Orrella dioscoreae: one gene and its partner. Each later gene encodes a partner of the first gene's protein in a complex. Links are inferred from orthologs where the notes say so. Each region holds a gene or a part of one and is shown in the gene's direction. Other genes may lie near its edges. The genes, in order: ODI_RS08165 and ODI_RS10670.

What was found.
Region 2: the proteins of ODI_RS08165 (region 1) and ODI_RS10670 are in contact, whole or in part, in a cryo-EM structure (PDB 9GE8), measured with the Escherichia coli proteins. The link is inferred for Orrella dioscoreae from one-to-one orthologs.

Annotation. Positions count from the first base shown.
Region 1 is NZ_LT907988.1:1,746,010-1,753,260, forward strand. Bases 2,465-5,637 are described here. They hold ODI_RS08165 (ABC transporter permease), read left to right. Parts: upstream 2,465-2,862; coding sequence 2,863-5,412; downstream 5,413-5,637. Other genes in these bases: ODI_RS22260 (hypothetical protein), read left to right, coding at 2,465-2,611; ODI_RS08170 (group II truncated hemoglobin), read left to right, coding at 5,412-5,637. Also shown: DNA repair protein RadA, read left to right, coding at 1-1,357; ODI_RS08155 (sulfite exporter TauE/SafE family protein), read left to right, coding at 1,400-2,182; more of ODI_RS22260, read left to right, coding at 2,363-2,464; more of ODI_RS08170, read left to right, coding at 5,638-5,831; ODI_RS08175 (3-deoxy-D-manno-octulosonic acid kinase), read left to right, coding at 5,899-6,567; ODI_RS08180 (polyamine ABC transporter substrate-binding protein), read left to right, coding at 6,756-7,251.
Region 2 is NZ_LT907988.1:2,283,127-2,290,176, forward strand. What follows is about bases 1-2,972. They hold ODI_RS10670 (ABC transporter ATP-binding protein), read left to right. Parts: upstream 1-1,117; coding sequence 1,118-1,828; downstream 1,829-2,972. Other genes in these bases: ODI_RS10660 (SurA N-terminal domain-containing protein), read left to right, coding at 1-305; ODI_RS10665 (arylesterase), read right to left, coding at 451-1,119; ODI_RS10675 (DMT family transporter), read right to left, coding at 1,871-2,830; ODI_RS10680 (amidase), read left to right, coding at 2,935-2,972. In the rest of the region: more of ODI_RS10680, read left to right, coding at 2,973-4,290; ODI_RS10685 (acyltransferase), read right to left, coding at 4,348-4,911; ODI_RS10690 (cephalosporin hydroxylase family protein), read right to left, coding at 4,886-5,638; ODI_RS10695 (NAD-dependent epimerase/dehydratase family protein), read right to left, coding at 5,648-6,475; ODI_RS10700 (class I SAM-dependent methyltransferase), read right to left, coding at 6,472-7,050.

The DNA of each region.
Region 1 (7,251 bases):
GGCCAAGACTAAAACGCAGTTCGTCTGTTCCGAGTGTGGCGGCACCTCGCCGAAGTGGCAGGGCAAGTGCCCGCATTGCAACGCCTGGAACACGCTCGAGGAAACCCTGGAACCGTCGGCCGCGGCCGGCGGGCACCGCTATGCGCCGCTGGCGGCCAGCACGCCCGTGCGCACGCTGTCCGAGATCGAGGCCCGCGAGTTGCCGCGCCTGCCCACCGGGCTGGAAGAGTTCGACAGGGTGCTGGGCGGCGGCCTGGTGGCGGGCGGCGTGGTGCTCATCGGCGGCGATCCGGGCATCGGCAAGTCCACGCTGCTGCTGCAGGCGCTGGTGTCCATGTCGGGCGCGGCCCGCGTGCTCTACGTCACGGGCGAAGAGTCCGCCGAGCAGGTCGCCTTGCGCGCCCGCCGGCTGGGCGTCACCTCGGACAATGTCGACCTGCTGGCCGAGATCCGGCTGGAATCCATCCAGGCGGCGCTCTCCGAGCAGAAGCCGGCCGTGGCCGTCATCGATTCCATCCAGACCGTCTATTCGGGCGAACTCACCGCCGCGCCCGGGTCGGTGTCGCAGGTGCGCGAGTGCGCCGCGCAGCTCACCCGCTATGCCAAGCAGACCGGCATCCCCATCGTGATGATCGGCCACGTCACCAAGGACGGCACGCTGGCCGGTCCGCGCGTGCTCGAGCACATCGTCGACACGGTGCTGTATTTCGAAGGCGACACGCACTCCTCTTTCCGCCTGGTGCGCGCCTTCAAGAACCGCTATGGCGCGGTCAACGAGCTGGGCGTCTTCGCCATGACCGACCGCGGCTTGCGCGGCGTGGCCAATCCATCGGCGCTGTTCCTGTCGCAGCATGCCCAGCAGGTGTCCGGTTCCTGCGTGATGGCGACGCAGGAGGGCACGCGGCCCCTGCTGGTCGAGATCCAGGCCCTGGTGGACAGCGCGCATGCGCCCAATCCCAAGCGCCTGACCGTGGGGCTGGAGGGCAACCGCCTGGCCATGCTGCTGGCGGTGCTGCACCGGCACGCGGGCGTGGCCACCTATGACCAGGATGTCTTCGTCAATGCGGTGGGCGGCGTGCGTATCGCCGAGCCCGCGGCCGACCTGCCGGTGCTGCTGGCCATCATGTCCTCCTTGCGCGACCGGCCCTTGCCCCAGGGCATGATCGCCTTCGGCGAAGTCGGCCTGGCGGGCGAGATCCGCCCCGCGCCACGCGGCCAGGAGCGCCTGCGCGAGGCCGCGAAGCTGGGCTTCAACGTGGCGCTGGTGCCCAAGGCCAACGCGCCGCGCCAGCCCATCGAGGGGCTGGAGGTCTGGGCGGTGGATCGGCTGGATGCGGCGCTGGAGCGCTTGCGCTAACGGCGGCGGCCGGCAGTCTCTTTTTCATTTCGGAGTTTTCCCGTGTCTCTCGTCGTCCTGGTGATCGGCTGCCTGCTGAGCGGCGCGGTCATCGGCTTGCTGGGCGGCATCCTCGGCATCGGGGGCGGCCTGATCGCCATCCCCGCGCTGGGCCTCGTGCTGGGCATGGACCAGCAACTGGCCCAGGGCACGGCGCTCGTCATGGTGTTGCCCACCGTGCTCATGGCCGTGCGCAAGTACAACCAGCAGGCCCGCATCGACCTGTCGGTGGCGGCGGCCGGCGCGCTCAGCGCAATGGTCTGTACCTGGCTGGGCGCGCGCTGGGCCCTGGGCATGGACCCCGTGACCTTGCGGCGCAGTTTCGCGGTCTTCCTGTTCTGCGTCGGGGCCTTCTACGTCTGGCAGACCTGGCGCAAGCCGCGCACGGCGGCCGGGCAGGGCGGTGGCGCGCAGGCGTCCGCGCCCACCCTGAAACGACGCCAGGCCGCGTTGCTGGGGGCGCTGGCAGGAACGCTGGGCGGCTTCTTCGGCGTGGGCGGCGCGGTGATCGCGGTGCCTGTCATGACCGCGGTCTACGCGTTGCGCCAGGCGGCGGCGCAGGCATTGGCGCTCACCATGATCATTCCGGGCGCCTGCGTGGCGCTGTTCACCTATGCGCGTTCCGGCAGCACCGACTGGGTCGTGGGCGGGGCGCTGGCTGCCGGCAGCCTGCTGCTGGTGCCGGTGGGGGTGCGCATCGCGTATCGCCTGCCCGAGCGCGGCCTGCGCGCGGCCTTTGCCGTGATGCTGTTCGGCACGGTGGCGCTGCTGCTGGCCGAGGGATGAACGCTGACGGCCCGGTCAGCGTCCAGACAGCGTAAATTCAGTTACGACATTCTCCTTAAGTTTGCGGAAACCTCCCGCGTCCAGCCCCCTCCAAGCCAGTACGGAGCCACTGGCATCTTGCCCGTGCCCGGTATCACCGGACCCGGACGTCCGGTTGCTTTCTTGCAAGGAGAGTCCACCATGACGACACAAGCACGCATCGCCGCCTTCCTGTCGACCTCGGCCCTGTGCCTGGGGCTGGCGGCCGGCCCGGCCGCCCATGCCGCTGAAACGGGCCGAACCTCGGCCCAGGCCAGCAGCCAGGCAGCCCATGGCACGCACGCAAGTCCGCAAGCCAGGCCGCAAGCCAAGCACGGCAAGACCACGGGCCATACCCAGGCGCACCAGCCTGCCCACAAGCCGGGCAAGTCCACGCAGTCTTCCCAATAACCCGCGCGGCCCTGCCGTGGCCTGCGCGGCAGGGCCGTTGCCCTTTCTCACCGACGCGCACCCGGCCAGGCGCCAGCCTCGGCCGGGTGCGCGCGTGGCATTCCTGCCGTGCCCTGCAACCCGCGCGTCCCGGCGCGGTCACACCGTTTCGGTATGCTCGGTGCCTGTGTCGCAGTTGCAGGTGCTTTGTCTCCGTCCCTTCCGCAGCCGTCCGGCCGCGGCCCTCCCGCTGATTGCCTTACCATTGCGCCATGTCTCGAACCCTCGCGTCCTCCGCCGCAGTGTCCTCCCCGTCCCCTTCCGGCCGCCGGCCGGGCTGGTCCCTGCGCATGGCGTGGCTTGCCATGGTGCGCGACATCCGCGCCGGCGAGCTGCGCCTGCTCATGCTGGCGCTCATCGTCGCGGTGGCCGCGGTCACGGGCGTGGGCTTCCTGTCCGATCGGGTCGGGCGCGCGCTGGAGCGCGATGCGGGCCAGATGCTGGGGGGCGACATCGTCCTCGAGGCCGATGGCGCCATCGACCAGGCTTTCGTCGACCATGCCCGCAACCTGGGCCTGCGCACCTCGCGGGTCTGGCAGTTCCCGTCCATGGTGGGCAACGGCGACACCCTGCAGCTGTCATCCATCAAGGCGGTGGAGGGCGACTATCCGCTGCGCGGCCGCCTGCGCGTGGCCGACAGCGCCACGGGCGAGGAGCGTCCCGCCGAGGGCGCGCCGGCGCCGGGGACGGTCTGGGTCGACCCGCAACTGCTGGGCATGACGGCGCTTGCCGTGGGCGACATGCTGCACGTGGGCGATACGCAATTGCGCATCGCCCAGGTCATCCGCTACGAGCCCGACCGTGGCATGCAGTTCGTCAACGTGGCGCCGCGCGTGCTGCTGCGGGCCGAGGACCTGCCCGCCACCGGGCTCATCGGCCTGGGCAGCCGTGTCGGCTATGCCTTGCTGCTGGCCGGGGACGAGGCGGCGGTGGCCAGCTACCGCGGCTGGCTGCAGGACAATCTGCAGCGGGGCCAGAAGATCGCCGACCTGGAGTCGGGCCGGCCCGAGGTGCGCCGCACGCTCGACCGGGCCCAGCTTTTCCTGTCCCTGGTGGCGCTGTTGGCCGTCATGGTCTGCGCCGTGGCGGTGGCGCTGGCCGCGCGCCGCTACACCTTGCGCCATCGCGACGGCGTCGCGGTCATGCGCTGCCTGGGGGCCACACAGGGCCAGCTGTTGCGCATGCTCGGCCTGGAGTTCGCCTTCATCGCGCTGGCCGCGTCGGCGGTCGGCTGCGTCGCGGGCTATGGCGTGCACGCCTTGCTGGTGGCGGGACTGGGCAGCCTCATCGACACGACCTTGCCGGCAGCCAGTTGGCGGCCGGGCGTGCAGGGCATGCTGGTGGGCAGCTGGTTGCTGTTCGCCTTCGCGCTGCCGCCGGTCGCCGAGCTGTGCCGGGTGCCGCCGGCGCGCGTCCTGCGGCGCGAAGGCGCGATGGCGGCCAGCTGCGCGGCCATCGGCTACACGGTGGGCGCGGCGGGTTTCGCCGGCCTGGTGTGGTGGTTCGCTGGCGATCTCAAGCTGGGCGCCATCGTGGCGGGCGGCTTCTTCGGCGCCTTTGCGCTGTTTGCCGGCGTGGCCTGGGTGGCCCTGTCGGCCGTGCGGGCCCTGCGCGCGCGCATCCACGGCAGGCCGGCCCTGCGTTTCGCACTGGCCGGCATGGCCAGGCGCCGGGCTGCGTCGGCCGCGCAGATCTGCGCCCTGGGCCTGGGCCTGATGGCGCTCTTGCTGCTGGCCATGACGCGCACCGATCTCATCGACGGCTGGCGCCAGACCATGCCGGCCGACGCGCCCAACCGCTTCCTCATCAATATCCAGCCCGACCAGCGCGAGGCCGTGCAGGCGCGGCTGCAGGCGGCCGGTATCCACGACGTGAAGCTCTGGCCCATGATCCGCGGCCGCCTGGTGTCCATCAATGCGCGCGCCGTGGCGATTTCCGATTACGAAGCGCCGCGCGCGCGCCGCATGGTGGATCGCGAGTTCAACCTGTCCTACGACAGCCAGGTGCCCGCCTACAACGAGATCCTGGCCGGCCGCGAGTTCGATCCCAAGGCCATGGAAGTCTCGATCGAAGACGGCCTGGCCAAGACGCTGGGCATCCAGCTGGGCGACACGCTGGGTTTTGACGTGGCCGGTGCCATCGTCAACGTCGAGGTCACCAGCCTGCGCGAGGTCGACTGGGACACGATGCAGGTCAACTTCTTTGCCCTGACGACGCCTGCCGCGCTGGCGGATGCGCCGCAGAGCTGGCTGACCTCCTTCCACTTGCCGCCTGAGCAGGCGGGCCTGATGCAGGCGCTGGTGCGCGACTATCCGAACCTGACCGTCTTCGACGTGGGCGCGATCCTGGCGCAACTGCAGACCGTGCTGGACCAGGTGGTGGCGGCGGTGCAGTGGCTGTTCGCCTTCACGCTGGCCGCGGGCGTGCTGGTGCTGGCGGCGGCCTTGTCGTCGACGCGCGACGAGCGCACGCACGAGGCGGCCCTGATGCGGGCCCTGGGCGCCACCCGCGGCCAGCTGGCGCGCGCGCAACGCCTGGAGCTGCTGGCGCTGGGCGCCCTGGCGGGCCTGCTGGCCGCGTCCGGCGCGACTGGCGTATCCTGGGCGCTGGCGCGCTTCGTCTTCGATTTTCCGCTGTCCCTGCACGCCTGGCCCTGGCTGGCCGGCATGGCGGCAGGCGCCCTGGCCGCCTGGGGCGGCGGTTCCCTGGCTTTGCGGGGCGTGCTGCGCACGCCGCCGCTCATTACGCTTCGAGGCGCCTGATGGCGACAGTCCTTCCCATTTTCGAACCCTTCGACACGACCCGCTCCCTCTACGATCAGCTCGGCCAGGAGGCCGGCGTGCGCGCGCTGGTCGACCGTTTCTATGACCTCATGGACATGGAGCCCGACCTGAAGGAACTGCGCGCCGTGCACGGCCCCTCGCTGGACAGCGCCCGCGACAAGCTGTTCTGGTTCCTCTGCGGTTACTTCGGCGGGCCGGACCATTACGTCTCGCGTTTCGGTCATCCGCGCCTGCGGGCGCGCCACCTGCCGTTCGCCATCGACAGCCAGGGACGTGACCAGTGGGTGACGTGCATGGGCCGCGCCATGCAGGACCAGGGCCTGCCCGAGCCCCTGGCCGAAAGGCTGTTGCACACCTTCTACGGCACCGCCGACTGGATGCGCAATCGTGAAGGCTGAGGCAACCGCCCAGGTTGCCGCGCCCGCCGGCGCGCAGGCCATCCGCCATGCCTGGCGGGGCGGCGCCATGCTGTATGACCCGGCGGTGATCACGCAGCCCGATCCGGCGCTGTTCGATCCCGCCACCCACGGCGAGCAGGCCCGTCCCGTGGGGGCAGGGGGCCGCCAGGCGGCCTGGTTCCTGTCCCTGCCCGGCGGCACGCAGGCCGCCTTGCGCCACTACCGCCGCGGCGGACTGGTGGGCAAGCTGGTGCGCGCCACCTATGTCTGGACCGGCGAGTCCGATACCCGCGCATTCGCCGAGTTCCGCCTGATGGCCGAACTGCGCGACGCGGGGCTGGCCGTGCCGCGTCCGCTGGCCGCCGGCTACTGGCGCCACGGCCTGGGCTATCGCGCCGCCTTGCTGACCGAGCGCATCCCGGATGCGCAGCCGCTGGCCTTGCGGCTGGAAGACGCGCTGTGCGAACCCGCCGCACAGGCCATCGCCGACATGCATGCGGCCGGGGCCTGGCATGCGGACCTGAATCTCTACAACATCCTGATAGACCGGCAGAACCAGGCCTGGCTCATCGATTTCGACCGCGGGCGCGGCGGCGGGGTGGACGCCGCCGCCCGGCAGGGCAACCTGGCCCGCCTGCGTCGCTCGTGCGAGAAGGTGGCAGGCGCGCGCGGCGTGGCGTTCTGGGCGTTGCTGGCGCGATCCTATGAAGCAGCCTGGCGGGCTCGGCAAGGCTGACGCCGGACACCCCGGATCGCCTCGTCTTTTCGCCATGTGAAGCCCGGCCCGGGCCCCGCCCCACGGCGGAAAAAAGGCTTTATTATTTTGGGTTTGGCAATTTTCTGGTTCTACGCGGGGGAACTCTCATGTCTATCGGAAACGCGGGACGCGGCGGCAAGACCGTGTCCGGGTTGGTCGCGGCGCTCATGGCCTTGTCGGTCTCGGCAGCCGCCCAGGCCCAGGACAACAAGACCGTCAACGTCTACAACTGGGCCGAGTACACCGCGCCCGACACCCTGCCCGGTTTCGAGAAGGAAACCGGCATCAAGGTGCGCTACGACGTCTACGACAGCAATGACACCCTGCAGGCCAAGCTGCTGACCGGCAAGTCGGGCTACGACATCGTCGTGCCGTCCACGCACTACGCCGCGCGCCAGCTGGAAGGCGGTCTTTTCCAGAAGCTGGACCGCAGCAAGATCCCCAACTGGTCGCACCTCGATCCCGAGATCATGGCGCTGGTCGCCACGGTCGATCCGGGCAACCAATACCTCGTGCCCTGGGGCTATGGCACCAACGGGCTGGGCTACAACGTGACCCGCGCGCGCGCCGCGCTGGGGGCCGATGCCGACCTGGGCAGCTGGGACACCCTGTTCAAGCCCGAGAACGCCGCCAAGCTGCAGTCCTGCGGCATCTCCATGCTGG
Region 2 (7,050 bases), 530 kb from region 1 along the record:
TCAGCCGCCAGGATCCGGGCGCGTTGTCGCGCCAGGCCCTGGAGGCCGTGATGCGCCTGCCCAGCGCCACCTTGCCCGCTTACGCCGGTGCGGCCGATGGCGGCAATTTCGTCATCACCCGCCTGGAGAAGGTCGAGGCCGGCACCGTGACGCCCCAGCAGCAGGCCGCGCTGCGCGAGCAGATCAGCCAGGCCTGGGGCCAGGCCGAACAGCAGGCCGTGATCCAGCAACTGCGCCAGCGCTACGACGTGCGCGTGCTGCCCGCTGCCAAGGCTGCCGTCGAAGGCGAAGCCCAGACGAACTGATCGCAGGCTGCCGGCAGTATTGCCGGCAGCAAAAAAACAAACGCCCGCATCGCGGGCGTTTGTTTTTTGCGGTGGCTTTGCGGGAGGGGGACAGCCCGTCATGGCGCAGCGGTAGTGAGTCCATCGCGCAGCGCCTGCCGGGCGATCACGAGCTCGGCTGCTTCAGCACCGGCCCCAGCACCTCCCAGACATTTTCCAGGATCGCCGGTTGCGCCGCTTCCGTCGGGTGCAGGCCATCGGCCTGGAACATCGCGCGGTCGGCCGCCATGCCATCCAGGAAAAACGGGATCAGCTCGGCTTTTTCGCTTTTGGCGACCAGCGGGAACACGTCGCGGAAGCGGTCGGTATATTGCCTGCCGTAGTTGGGCGGGATCTGCATGCCGGCGATGATGACGGTGGCGCCCGCGTCGCGTGCAGCACGGGTCATGGTGCGCAGGTTCTTCTCGGTCATGTCCAGCGACAGGCCGCGCAGGGCGTCATTGGCGCCCAGCTCCAGGATCACGATAGTCGGCTGGTGGGTCTTCAACTGCCCCGGCAGCCGGCTGACGCCGCCGCTGGTGGTGTCGCCGCTGATGCTGGCATTGGCCACCCGCGCGCCCGGGTGGGACTCGGCCAGGCGCTTTTCCAGCAAGGTGACCCAGCCGCTGCCCCGCGACAGGCCATATTCGGCGCTCAGGCTGTCGCCTATGATGAGGATGCGGGGCGCAATGCCGGAACCGGACTCGGAACCACTGGCCGGCGCGGCGGTCTGAGCCTGGGCCGCCAGCAGCGGGGCGCAGACCAGGGTCAGGCAGGACAACAAACGGACAAGCATGATGAATCCCAGTAAGAAAGTGGCGAACCACGTGGCAATCGAGGCGCGTGGCGTCAGCAAGCGGGTCCAGGACGCCTCGGGCGAGCTGGTCATCCTGGACGGCATTGATTTTACGGTTCCCGTCGGCGCCGCCGTGGCCATCACGGGCAGCTCGGGGTCCGGCAAATCGACGCTGTTGGGACTGCTGGCCGGCCTGGATGTTCCCAGCGCGGGCAGCATCAGCCTGAACGGCCAGGACCTGTTTTCGCTGGACGAGGACGGCCGTGCGGGGCTGCGCGCCCGCCAGGTCGGTTTCGTATTCCAGTCCTTCCAGTTGTTGCCGAATCTGACGGCGCTGGAAAACGTCATGCTGCCGCTCGAGCTCGCGGGGCAACCGGCACGTGCAGCGGCCGAGGCCATGCTGGGACGCGTGGGCCTGGGGGCGCGCCTGCATCACTATCCGCGCACCTTGTCCGGCGGCGAGCAGCAGCGCGTCTCGCTGGCGCGAGCCTTCGTGGTGCGCCCGGCGCTGCTGTTCGCGGATGAGCCCACGGGCAGCCTCGATGCGGCCAACGGCGAGGCGATCATCGACCAGATGTTCGCCCTGCATCGCGAGCAGGGCGCCACGCTGGTGCTGGTCACCCACGATCCCGCGCTGGCCGCGCGCTGCGACCAGCAACTGGTGTTGCAGGCGGGGAAGGTGGTCGAACCGGTAGCCGCGCCGGTTTGAGCCACGCGGGCAGGGTCTCGCGCCCAGCCTGACAGGGCAAGATCAGGTGGAGGCCGCCGCCCGCGCCAGGCGGTTGCGCCGCCATTCATACAGCGCGATGCCCGCGCCGCTGCCACAGGTGATGGCGATGCCCAGCCAGGTCAGCGGCCCGGGGAATTGCCCCCAGATCAGCCAGCCCAGCGTGGCGGCACAGGTGATCTGCAGGTACACCAGCGGCGCCAGCACCGAGGCGGGCGCGTTGCGATACGCCTGGATCTGCAGCAGGTGGCCCAGCGCGCCGGACACGCCGGTAGACAGCATGACCACCCACTCCCACAGGCCCAGGTTGGCCAGAACGGGCATGGCGGGCGGCAGCACGAAGGGCAGGATCGCGGTCAGGCCGAGGGCGCCGACCGCGCCGCTCCAGATGAGGGTCGTGAAGGGGTCCTCGTTGGCCACGCGCCGGGTGGCGATGAACTGGGCGGCGAAGAACACCGCGGTGATGAGCCCCAGCACGACGCCCAGCGGGTCCAGGCCCGATCCCGGCCGCACCACGATCATGACCCCGGCGAAGCCGACGGCGGCCGCGATCCAGCGCGAGAGCTGCGGTTTTTCCTTCAGCAGCCAGGGGGCCGTGGCCAGCACGATGAGCGGGGCCAGGAAGATGATGGCCGTGGCTTCGGCCTGGGGCAGGCGGCGCAGGGTCAGGAAGAACATCAGGGTGGCGCACAGCATGGTGCCGCCGCGCAGGATCTGGTCCTGCACCCGCTTGGGCCGCAGGATACGCCAGCCGCGCATCGGCACCAGCAGGCCGGCCACCAGCAGCAGGTGGGCGACATAGCGGAACCACGCGACCACCAGCACGGGTACCCCCGCGGCCAGGACCCACTTGCTGCTTGCATCAAGCGTGGAGAGGCACCACATCGACGCGTAAAGCACGGCAATGCCCACCATCAGGCGGCCCGCGGGCAGCGTGTGGCGGGGGGCAGGGCCGGCGGAGCCGTCGGCGCCGGGCCGGGTCATGGCGAGTCTCCTGAGGGTATTGCTGCCGGCAGTACGCTGCTGCGCGGGCGAAAAGCTGACATGATACGCGTGCTTCCCGCTTTCCTTGCACCGAGCCTGTTCACATCATGCCGACCCTTGCCCAAGCTGCCCTGACCCTCCAATCCGGCCACGAGACCGCCCAAAGCCTGGTCGATGCCGCGCTGGCGCGCGCGCAGCATCCGGCAGGTGAAGGCGCGCGCGTCTATACCGAAATCCATGCCGACGCCGCCCGCGCGGCGGCGCAGGCCTCCGATCTTCTCCGCGCCAGGGGCCTGGCACGCTCGCCGCTGGAAGGCCTGCCCATTTCGGTGAAGGACCTGTTCGACATCGCGGGGCGCAACACGCGTGCCGGTTCCGTCGTGCTGGCCGAGGCGCCCCCTGCCACGCGTACCGCGCTGGTCGTGGAACGCCTGCAGGCCGCGGGCGCCATCGTGATCGGGCGCACCAACATGACCGAGTTCGCGTACTCCGGCCTGGGCATCAACCCGCACTACGGTACGCCGCTGAACGCCTGGGACCGCGCCACGGGCCGCATCCCCGGTGGCTCCTCGTCCGGCGCGGCGGTGTCGGTCACCGACGGCATGGCGTTGGCCGGTATCGGTTCCGATACCGGCGGCTCGGTGCGGATTCCGGCAGCCTTGTGTGGCTTGACGGGGTTCAAGCCCACCGCGCGGCGGGTGCCGATGGACGGCGTGCTGCCGCTGTCTGCCCACCTTGATTCCCTGGGCCCCATCGCGCCTTCGGTTGCCTGCTGCGCCTTGCTGGATGCGGTGATGGCGGGCGAGTCCTGGGAGGATCTGCCGCAGGCCCTGCCGCTGGCGGGTCTGCGCCTGGCCGTGCCCACCACCAAGGTGCTGGACGGCATGGACGTTACGGTGGGCCGCGTGTTCGAACGCGCCTGCGCCACTTTGCGCCAGGCCGGCGCGCAGGTCACGGAGATCGCATTGTCCGAATTGGCCGAGGTGGCCGACATCAATGCCAAGGGCGGCTTCACCGCCGCCGAGGCCTGGGCCTGGCATCGCGGCCTGATCGCCCGGGCGGAAGACCGCTACGATCCGCGCGTGGTGTCGCGCATCCGACGCGGCAGCGAGCAAAGCGCCGCCGACTTCATCGACCTGCTGGCGGCGCGCAAGCAATGGATTGCCCGCGTGACGGCGCGCATCGCGTCGTACGATGCCTTGCTGATGCCTACGGTGCCCGTCGTGGCGCCGCCGCTGGCGGAGCTGGTCCGTGACGAGGCCGCGTACTTCCACTTCAATGCGCTGATACTGCGCAATCCCACCTTCATCAACTTCCTGGATGGCTGCGCGGTGTCAGTGCCGGCGCATGTGCCCGGCGAGGCGCCGGTGGGGATCAGCCTGGCCGCATCGGGCGGGCATGACAGGCGCCTGCTGGGGTTGGCGCTCGCCGTCGAAGCAAAGATGTCCAGGGAGGCCTGACACGCCACAGGGACACCAGGCCTGCGCCCGGGCGCGCAGGCCTGGTGTCCTAGTCGATCAGTCGGAAAGCGGCTGTCGCGTGCCGAGCTGCCGCAGCGGGTTGCCCGCGTGGACGGTATACGGCTCGACCTTGCCGCGCACGACCGATCCCGCGCCAATGACGGCCCCCTCGCCGATGTCAGCGCCGTCCAAGAGGACGCAATTGGCGCCTATCCATGCATCATCGCCAATCCGGACGCCGCCCTTGCTGGGGCGGAAACCTTGCGACCGGATGGGCTTGCTGGCGTCGGCGAACTCATGGTTGGTCGGCGCCAGGGTGCAGTTGGCGGCAATGGCGACCCGGTCGCCCAGCGAGATGCCATGCCCTGAATACAGCACGCAGCCGGCGTTGATGACGCAGTCTTCGCCGATCAGGATGTCTCCTGTGCCGCCTGCGGGCTTGATCTTGACAAAGGCATCCACGACGCTGCGCGCGCCGATGAGGATGCGAGTGCCGCGTACCGAATCTTCGATATCCGCAAGCTTGGAGACGCGCGCGCTGTCGTGGATTGAAATCATGATCGGGTCTGCCGGCAGGGGCTGGGAGTGAACGTGATCAGGCGATGCGGCGCAGGAATCCATCGGGCGCCGACGTGACCAGCAGCTTGTCCTCGATGGATTTGTCGATCTGGAATTCAGGGTGCGACTTGAGCCATTCCCAGACGGCCGTCTTGGGGTTGTTGCCCTTGCTCCAGGGACGGTCGGTCCAGACGTATTCGTCGGGCAGGTCTTCCACGAACGTGTCGAACACGACCACGTAGCTGTCGACCGCCACCAGGTGCGCGTAGGCGTTTAGCTCCGCCAGCACGTGCTCATGGGTATGGTTCGAATCGAGGAAAACCAGGACGCGCTTGCCCTGTGCCTGGGCCTGGACCTGCGCGACCAGGGCCGGGTCGACGCTCGAGCCTTCGAGCAGCGAGATCCTGTGTGCCAGCGGATGCGAGGTGATGGCTTCGCGGTTGTGGGGGCGGATGTCGATGTCGATGCCTAGCACCTGGCCATGGCCCAGCATTTCCAGGATGGACGCAGACATGACGAGAGAGCCGCCGTGTGCCACGCCGGTTTCGATGACGAGATCGGGTTTGGTTGCCCAGATGATCTCCTGTATCGCCATGGCATCCGTGGGGAGCTGTATCAGCGGCCGGCCAAGCCAGGAGAAGTTGTTCATGTACTTGCGTTCCAGCGCCTTGACGCGCCAGGTTTCCGCCAGCGCGCGGAATTCGGCGTCGTTGGCGAAGCTGGCGATGCGTTGGCGCTTCTCTTCGCGGTAGTCGGGGGCGGCGCTTGGCGTCGTTTCGAGGTAGGTCACGATGATCCTTTACGAGCTCTGGCTCTGGATGAATGAGGGGAAATATTCCTGGAAGTCGCGCGGCCGGAAGCCGTACGTCTCCTGCAGGCGGGTGATGTCGATGGGCGAGAATTGCCACGCGGGCGCGTCTTCGTCGGCAGTGCAGACATACCCGGCTTCGCGCGACAGGATCTCCAGGATCTCGGCGTTGCTGGTGCCCTGTCCGCTGGCCACGTTGAGGATGCCGCCCTGCTGGGAGCGCGCGATGCGCGCAAGCAGCGCCACCACGTCGTCGATGTGGATGTAGTCCTTGCGTGACGCCAATGCCGTGCGCAAGTGCACGGCGCCAGTACGCGCGCCTTCGGCGAGCAACTGATCAATGAAGGTGTCGGGATCAGCACGAGGGCCGATGACGTTCGACAGGCGCACCACCCGCGCATGCGGGCGGCCGCCATGCAGGCACAATGCTTCGCCGGTCAGTTTGGAGAGGTTGTACAGGTTTCCCGCCTCGTTGGGATTCACCAGCAGGCTGGCTGATTCGCGCGTGTCCGATGCATTCGCATAGACCCGTGTGCTGGACAGATACGTCAGCGAGGTGAAGGTCGCCTTGGCCAGCAGCCGGCGCAGTACGCACACATGCGCGTCGACGGTGTCCAGCGGGCGCTGGCGGAAATCGGCGGTGAGGCCGATGCAATAGATCACGTGACCAAGGTCGCCCAGCAGGGCGGGGTCTTCGTCGCGTCCCGGTGCAAGGCAGGCCTGTCCGGTTTGGCGCAGGTGGCGCAGCAGGTGCGAGCCGACGAATCCCGTGGCACCCAGGATGGTGTAGTGGGATGCCGTGCCCTGGGTTGCCGTCATCGGATCTCCAGCCTTGGCACGACGGTGACGAAGCGTCCGCCCCATGCCTCGATATAGGCATGGTGGGCAACGATCTCTTGGGCGATGTTCCAGGGAAAGATCACCACCAGGTCGGGCTTGAACTCGGCCAGCGCCGCGGGCGCGCGCACGGGAATGCGGCTGCCCGGCAGGAACTTGTCCTGCTTGGCCTGGGCCGCATCGCACACCAGCGGCAGCAGGTCGGGCTTCACGCCCGCATAGTTCAGCAGGGTGTTGCCCTTGGCGGCGGCGCCATACGCCGCCACGCGCTTGCCTGCGCGTTTCTGCGCGATCAGGAAGTCCAGGAAATTGTCCTTGATGGCTTCCACGCGCGCCTGGAAGTCGGCATAGACCTGGGCATCCTGCAGGCCGGCCTCGGCCTCGCGGGCCAGGACGTTGGCCACGGCCGCCGTGTCGGCGCGCGCGTCATCGGCATGGCAACCGTATACCCGCAGGCTGCCGCCGTGGGTGGGTAGTTCCTCCACGTCGCACACGCGCAGGCCGGCGGCCGCGAAGATGCGCGCCACGGTGTACAGCGACAGGTACGAGAAGTGCTC